Regions from separate parts of the Gorillibacterium sp. CAU 1737 genome, predicted to be linked through region 1. Evidence: riboswitches for the same ligand, from Rfam matches in the RefSeq annotation. Region 1 holds a riboswitch; the other holds the start of a gene.
The links. A riboswitch is a leader RNA that binds a small molecule or an ion and turns the genes downstream of it on or off. The one in region 1 is predicted to bind thiamine pyrophosphate.
Positions count from the first base shown of each region.

Region 2: it holds a riboswitch for thiamine pyrophosphate, as region 1 does, so the genes downstream of both, AAFN83_RS04090 (ABC transporter substrate-binding protein) here and AAFN83_RS13320 (ABC transporter ATP-binding protein) in region 1, are expected to answer to the same signal.

Region 1 is NZ_JBDQQO010000005.1:360,517-364,475, forward strand. Features, by position in the region: gene AAFN83_RS13315 (ABC transporter permease) at 1-671, opposite strand, end outside; gene AAFN83_RS13320 (ABC transporter ATP-binding protein) at 773-1,525, opposite strand; TPP riboswitch at 1,677-1,781, opposite strand; gene AAFN83_RS13325 (cation:proton antiporter) at 2,014-3,237, shown strand; gene AAFN83_RS13330 (cation:proton antiporter regulatory subunit) at 3,286-3,774, shown strand.
Region 2 is NZ_JBDQQO010000001.1:880,993-884,951, forward strand. Features, by position in the region: gene AAFN83_RS04080 (aminopeptidase) at 1-128, shown strand, start outside; gene AAFN83_RS04085 (putative bifunctional diguanylate cyclase/phosphodiesterase) at 411-2,753, shown strand; TPP riboswitch at 2,821-2,931, shown strand; gene AAFN83_RS04090 (ABC transporter substrate-binding protein) at 3,092-3,959, shown strand, end outside.

The DNA of each region.
Region 1 (3,959 bases):
AGCAGGACAGCAGCGAACATCTCTGCGGTGTGCAGGTTGGCCGACATGCGGCGGCTGTAATACCCGAGTCCGGCACTGCCCCCGAGCCATTCCCCGATGGTCGCGCCAACTACCGAATAGACGGCGGCTAGCTTCAGTCCGGAGAAGTACGCGGGCAAGGCGAATGGAACGCGGACCTTAAGGAAAATTTCACGGCGAGTCGCCCCCATGGCGCGCAGAAGCTCGACGTAGGCGGAGCAATCCCGCGACAGCCCGTCGTACGCTCCTACGACGATGGGGAAGAAGGCGGTAAGGACCGCAATCGCTACCTTGCCTGCAAGCGAGTAGCCGAACCAGAGGATGAAGACCGGGGCAAGGGTGATGAGCGGCAGCGTCTGGCTGATGACGAGCATCGGGTAGAGCGCACGCTCCAGCGGCCGCCATGCCTTCATGCCGGCTGCAAGCAAGGTTCCGCCGACGGTGGAGAGTGCGAGCCCGATCACCACCTCGTTCACCGTAACCGGAAGGTGGGTGGCGAGCAGCAGGCGGCGGTTCTCAAAGAGTGCTCGAAGAATGGCGGACGGTGAGGGCAGGATGTAAGCGGGCACGGCATTCAGGTGCGCTGCGAGCTCCCACACGGCGGCAAGCAAGGCTGCCAGGATTAGAAAGGGGCCGTATGCTTCAACGCGCATGCGCATGCCGCTTTTCCGAAGGCCGGATGGGTGAGGAGAGCAGGATGTTCGCGCTGGTCGAACAGGTCGAGTCGTCCGTGTGCCTCGTGTCAGTCGAGTTCTCATGGACGCAACCGCCTCTCCAGCTCTTCCCGCAGCTTCACGAATTCCGGTGTGAACCGGTCATCGGGGGAACGGGGACGAGCGAGCGGAACCTCCGTCTCGCTAAGCCCTCCCTCGTTCCCGTTTAGGATCAGGATACGGTCGCTGAGCAGAAGTGCCTCCTCCAGGTCGTGCGTGATGAAGAGCACGGTCACCCCAAGCTCTGACCAGAGGGAGAGCAGCCAGCGGTGCATGTCCTGTTTGGTCAAGGCATCGAGTGCGCCGAATGGCTCGTCGAGGAGGAGCAGAGGCCGACCGGTGGCGACCGTTCGCAGGAAGGCTGCGCGCTGCCGCATCCCGCCGGACAGCTCCTCCGGGTAGGAGTCCCGCTCGGTCCCGAGCCCAAACCGCTCCAGCAGAGCCAGGACGCGGTCGGGAGAGTAAGCGGATGCGTGATTGGCCTCCAGCTCCCCGGGAAGCAGGCAGTTGGCGAGGATGGTTCTCCAAGGCAGCAGCAGATCCTTCTGCGGCATGTAGCCGATATGTCGGAGCCTCTCTTTTGCTGGAACCGGGCCTGCTTCGTACAGGGAAAGCTCACCCGCATCCGGCTCCAACAGTCCGGCAATAAGCTTGAACAAGGTGCTCTTGCCCGCTCCGCTCGGGCCGATCAAGGAGACAAAATCCCCGGCCTGCAGGGAGAAGGATAGCTCCGACAGAACGGGCGGTATTGTTCCGGGTTGAAAGGAATAGGAAATCCGATGGACGTCAAGCATTTGAGACAACAAGATGACTCCTTTCTCCAAAGAGGGGAACAGCCGCGATGAGGATGGAGCTTTGAGCACAAAAAAGACCCGTTCGGTCCCAAGAGGGAAACGAACGGGTCGGGAATTCGCCATAGAATCATAAAAGGTTAGACAGGCGACAGATCCGGTCCACTCACTTCCCTCCGCTGGTATGATCCAGTTCAGGTTCCAAGGGTCCGGAGCTCCATTGCTCCATCTCAGCCTATTGGCCCCCCTAGTGATGTTAGCCCCACTATAACACATCTTTTTCCTTTGTAAAGTTTCCGTTTCCAATTTCCTCTTGGAGAACGAATCCCGAATCAAGCGAGATCATCCCGATTTTTCGTGGTATACCGGGAAAAATGAATAAAATGAGCAAAAAAAATCGTAGAATCAAACATTTTCTCGTTAATGTTTTGTTTTTTGCTTATTTATCTGTATAATAGATGTATAAAACAAAGAGAAGAGGGAGGGATTCTATGGATCACTTGGTGTTTGAAGTAGGAACGGCCCTGCTCCTGGTCGCGCTTGCTTCCTTGCTAGCCAACAAACTGAAATTTTCCATTATTCCATTTTTGATCGTCCTTGGAATGGTGGTTGGGCCGCATGCGCCCAAGATCGGGATCTTTGACTTTCGGTTTATCGAGAGCCAGCCGTTCATCGAATTTCTAGGCCGAATCGGAGTATTGTTCCTGCTGTTTTATTTGGGGCTGGAATTCTCTGTGTCGAAGCTGATAAAATCAGGACGTAACATCGTGTTTGGCGGCAGTGTGTACGTGCTGCTCAACTTTGGTCTCGGCATCGGGTTTGCCTATCTTGCCGGATTCCCGTTTAACGAAATGCTGATCATCGCCGGGATGATGTCAGTCTCGTCCACCGCGATCGTGGCCAAGGTTCTCGTCGATCTTAGGCGTACCGGCAACGCGGAGACGGAATTGATCCTGGGCATGATTTTGTTCGATGATATCTTTCTTGCGGTATTCCTTTCGGTGATGTCCGGGCTTCTGCTCGGGGGAGCGACCTCCGTCGGAGGCGTGCTCGTCTCGGTTGCCATCTCCGTTGGATACATGCTGCTGTTCTTCGTGATCGCCCGCTTTGGGCCGCCGGTGCTAAACCGCCTGCTTAACATCACGTCGAACGAGATCTTCATCATCGTGGTCTTTGCACTCTTGTTCTTCGTCGCTGGTTTTTCCGAGACCCTGCACGTCGCGGAAGCCATCGGGGCGCTCCTCTTCGGGCTGGCGTTATCCGAAACCGAGCACAGCAAGCGGATTGAGCATCTTGTGGTGCCGTTCCGCGACTTCTTCGGAGCTGTCTTCTTCTTCAGCTTCGGGCTCGGCATCGATCCAAGAACATTGGGCAGTGCGGTTGGCCTCGCCCTGATCGCCGTTGTGTTGACGATCATCGGCAACGTGGTTTCCGGCATGCTTTCCGGGCGCAATGCGGGCTTGTCGCATAAGGCGTCGACAAACATCGGCCTCACGGTCATGGCCAGAGGAGAGTTCACGATCATCGTGGCGAACCTCGGCATCTCGGCGGGACTGATGCCCATTCTACGTCCGTTGTCGGCGCTCTACGTGCTGATCCTCGCGATCCTCGGTCCTTTGCTTACGAAGGAATCGAAGCACGTATACCGTTTCCTCGACCGCATCTTCAAATGGACCAAACGGAAATCGCAGGATTCTCCCGCTTCTCAACCGTGAGAGCAGGACGAAGCCAACCCCACTATCTGATAATGGAGGAAAATCACTATGGGAATTATTCGTGAGTCCGAACTGCCGGGCTTGGGGAAAAAATATCAACTCGAAGCCCGCTCCGGTGATAAATTGGTCATCGTCATCCATGACGACGGACGGCGCGAGCTGTTCCATTACGACGACCATGATCCGGAGGAGAGCATCTCGCTCGTCACGCTGGAGGATCAGGAGGCTCGTCAGGTGGCGGCCATCATCGGCGGCATGACCTACAAGCCGAAGGCGCTGGAGAACATTGAAGTGACGCTCGAAGAGCTGGTCATCGATTGGTTCAAGCTGGAGGCCTCCTTCAAAAGCGTAGACAAAACGATTGCCGAGCTCGACGTTCGGGCGAAGACCGGCGCAACGGTGCTGGCCATTATCGGCAAAAACGGGCAAAAGATCAATCCGGGCCCGGAGGATCGCCTCGTTGCGGGCGCGACCATCGTCATCGCGGGAGAGCGCAAGCAGATCCGCCTGCTCAAGGAACTGCTGCAATTCGGATAAACGCGTCGAGCGGAGCAGGTCTCTGTCGACGGGCGGAAGATCGGCGTTTGGCTTCTCCTTGGGGAGGGGCCGAACGGCCGATCTTTTTTCATGCGGCAGGGTTTTGGCATCCGGTTCTCGAACTGCTAGTATCAGAAGCTTTGATACGTGCGTGTCCGTTTGTCAGGATCGCAGAGAAGGAGATG
Region 2 (3,959 bases), on a different contig from region 1:
ACATGGTCTCCATTCAGCGCCCGGAGTACGGCGGAGGCGAGATCTGGTTTGATGACAAGCTGATTCGCAAGGACGGCCGTTTCGTGATTCCCGAACTCGAAGTGTTGAACCCGGAGAATTTGAAATAAGCTCGAAAGCAAAATACAAGCGCATGGATAATATGTAAAATTATACCGAACGGTCACTTGTTAGGAAATTTTTGGTCGAGTATAATGGGGTTGTACTACCAAACTTCATATAAGGGGTTGACATTCCAATGTTGAACTATTTCATCTCGTTGCTTGCTATCATTTGGGGGCCGTAAAAAAGAAGAATCAGGCATTTATGCCTGATTCTTTACTTTTCTCTATAAAAAGAGAATGGAATCTGCGATAATAAGAAAAAATCAATTTCCCTTAAAAAGAGGCGCTATGAAAGATAATAACAAACTCACCAATACCCTTTATGTTATTGGGATTGCGGGAATCATACACTTCATCTACTACTTGGCCTTGGACGGCGATTGGAAGCTGATCGTTCCTTTTGTTGTGCTTGCCAGCTTCGCTCAGCTTGTTCCCATTGTGCTGTCGGGAAGTGCTGCCTTCGTCGGAAATGGCATTATCAATTTGTTCCTTTTAATCGAATACGGAATTGGAGCCAGCTTGATCGCTATCATCAGCGGGTTGTTAACCTTCTTTGTGGTGTATTCTCCAAATAAGCGGAAGATCAATTGGTTTCGGTTTATTTGCAACATCGGGATGTTTTATATTTCCGTAACCATCAGCTATTATGCGACTTTTTATATCCCTGATCCATACCGAATTCTGCACGCTATCCTATGTTACACCGTCTATGAGCTGAGCAGCGTCGGGTTTAATTGGGCAATAGAGAGGTCGTTGAAGATCCCGAACAGACGATTCCAATTTAAGAGCTTTATCAAATTATTGCTGCCGTTCTTCTTGGGAATGACCATGTTTCTTAAGATTATCATGCAGCAACTCTATTTCAATCAGTTGGTTGAAATTGCGTTTGCCATCATCATCCTGATGATCATTAATCGCTACACGAATACCTTGAACAAGCAGAACCGCTTGCTGGAAGAAAGCAATCAGCGATACAAGTCATTGTTTGAACAAAATCCCGATCTGGTGTTTACCCTCGATAACGAACACCGGCTAACAAGCGCGAATCCGATGCTGGAAACCATTCTGGGCTATAAGGAATCCGAGGTTTTGGACAAGCCCTTTGACCAGGCTTTACATATTCTCGAGCTGGACCGATTTCAAGAGAAAATCATGCAGATGCAGAGTGGAATTCCCCAGCATTTCCCGTTAACCATCTATCACAAGAACGGGATGCTGCGCGAATTTGACATCACAAGCGGCCCTACCATCGTCGACAACGTAGTCGTTGGTGGATACGGCATCGCCAAGGATCGCACAGCGGACAAGGAAGCGGAACGCATCATCCATCGCATGGCTTACTTTGATTCCGTTACCGGCTTGCCCAATCGCGCTTACTTCTACAAGAAGCTGAGCGAACTCATCCAAACAGCGGAGGAAACCGGCGGCGGCTTCGGCATGCTCTATCTCGACCTGGATCAATTTAAGAATATTAATGATACACAAGGTCACCTGAGTGGAGACAATCTGCTCGTTCAGGTCTCGCGGCGGCTGCTCGAAACCGTCCAGAGTGCAAGCTTCATTTCCCGCTTGGGCGGGGACGAGTTTACCGTCTTGCTTTCACACGTTAAAGGACCGGAGGATTGCAACCGGGTGGCGCGCATGATCCGACAAGCGCTCTCCTCGCCGTTCGTGCTTAACGGGCAGGATGTGTACATCACCACCAGCATCGGCATCAGCCTGTTTCCCGACAGCGGCACCGATTCGCAGACACTCGTCAAGAACGCGGATGCCGCCATGTACAAAGCGAAGGATTCGGGAGGCGACAGTTACTGCCTCTACAGCGCGGAGCTTCAGAAAGCCATCGAGGATCGCTTGACGCTGCAGACCAATCTCCGAAAAGCCCTCGAGAAAAAGGAATTCAAGCTGGTTTATCAGCCTCAGCTCGACTTGAATGCAGGAGCCATCATTGGAGTGGAAGCCCTCATCCGTTGGGATAGCCCGGAGCTGGGAGAGGTACCGCCAACCCGCTTTATCCCCGAAGCGGAGCGGTGCATGCTCATCATTCCAATCGGGGAATGGGTGCTGAGAGAGGCGTGCCGGCAGAGTGTCGAATGGCAAAAGCTCGGCTACCCGCCGATTTCGATGTCGGTCAACCTTTCCTCCGTTCAGTTCCAGGGTGATGATATCGTGAACACCGTCCGCACGGTCTTGTATGAGACCGGGCTATCCCCTCGATACCTGGAGCTGGAGATCACCGAAGGCATTTTGCTGCAGAACACGAACCGTACCATGCGCATTCTGCGGGAGCTGAAGGACCTCGGCGTGCGGATTTCCATCGATGACTTTGGGATCGGCTATTCGTCCCTGAGCTACCTGAAGCATTTCCCCTTCGATACGCTCAAAATTGATCGTTCGTTCATTCAGGAGATGATGCGGGAGCAAAAGGATCGCTTGATTATCGGGACGCTGATCCATTTGGCTCATAACCTGGAGATGAAGGTGGTAGCCGAAGGCGTCGAGACGGAGGAGCAGATGGAATCCCTTACATCATGGAGCTGCGATCTGGCACAGGGCTACTTCATCAGTCGCCCCTTGTCTCCGTCCCATCTGGAAGAAGGCTTGTGGATCAACAAATCCATGCTTGCCTAAAGCTTCATTCAAACACTTGCATCTTTCTTCAAAAAGAGCTATGGTAGAATCATTCCATTTTACAATCTCATAAGCCACCGGGAGCTTGAGTTCGTCAGGCTGAGATTGCGACCGCATGTCGCTGACCGGAAATCTGATCTGGGTAATGCCAGCGTAGAGAATAGCAGGGGTACGCAAACCGTCCGGTTATTCCGCACGGTTTTTTTGTGCGAATTATCGGAAGGAAAGAGCGGCCAAGCCCTTGCCGGCGTTGTTTTTCGAATGCCCCTCGACGCCCAAGCTTCATCACCATCAGAGGGAACGGTTGAGAGAGATCGAGAGGGAGAGGGGTAATTTCTATGTCAAAAAGAATCATGACCACCGCTGCTGCAGGTTTAGCGCTCATGGTGGCGCTGTCCGCATGCGGAGCCAAGGACGATGCCGGTTCATCTTCGGCAAGTCAGAAGCCGCTTAAGGAGATCAAGGTCGTCTTGGACTGGACTCCGAACACCAACCACACGGGCTTATACGTTGCGAAAGAGAAGGGTTACTATCAAGAGCAAGGCCTTGACGTGAAGATCATTCAACCGGGAGAAGCAGGGGCCGACAGCATGGTGGCTTCGGGGGAAGTTCCGTTTGGCATCGGCTATCAAGAGGGTTTGACGTATGCCCGTACGGAAGGCATCCCGCTGGTGTCCCTGGCGGCAGTCATTCAGCACAACACCTCCGGCTTTGCTGCTCCGGTATCCAAGAACATCAAATCTCCGAAGGATTTTGCCGGGAAGACGTACGGCGGCTTCGGCGGCCCGTCTGAAACCGCCATTTTGGAGACACTGATGAAGGCGGACGGCGCAGACCCGAGCTCGGTCAAGGTGATCAACATCGGCTCCGCCGACTATTTTACGGCAGTGAAGCGGGATGTTGATTTTTCCTGGATCTACTATGGCTGGACCGGTGTTGAAGCCGAGCTTCGGAATGAACCGATCGATATGATCTACATGAAGGATTTCTCGCCGCAGCTCGACTATTACACGCCGCTTCTCCTCACCAACGAGAAGATGATCAAGGAAAACCCGGAGACGGTTAAGGCGTTTATGGCGGCTACGGCGAAGGGATATGACTATGCTATCGCCCATCCGGAAGATGCGGCTGAGCAATTGCTCAAGGGAGCGCCGGACCTCGACGAGAAGCTGGTTAAGGCGAGCCAGGCATGGATCAGCAAGCAAT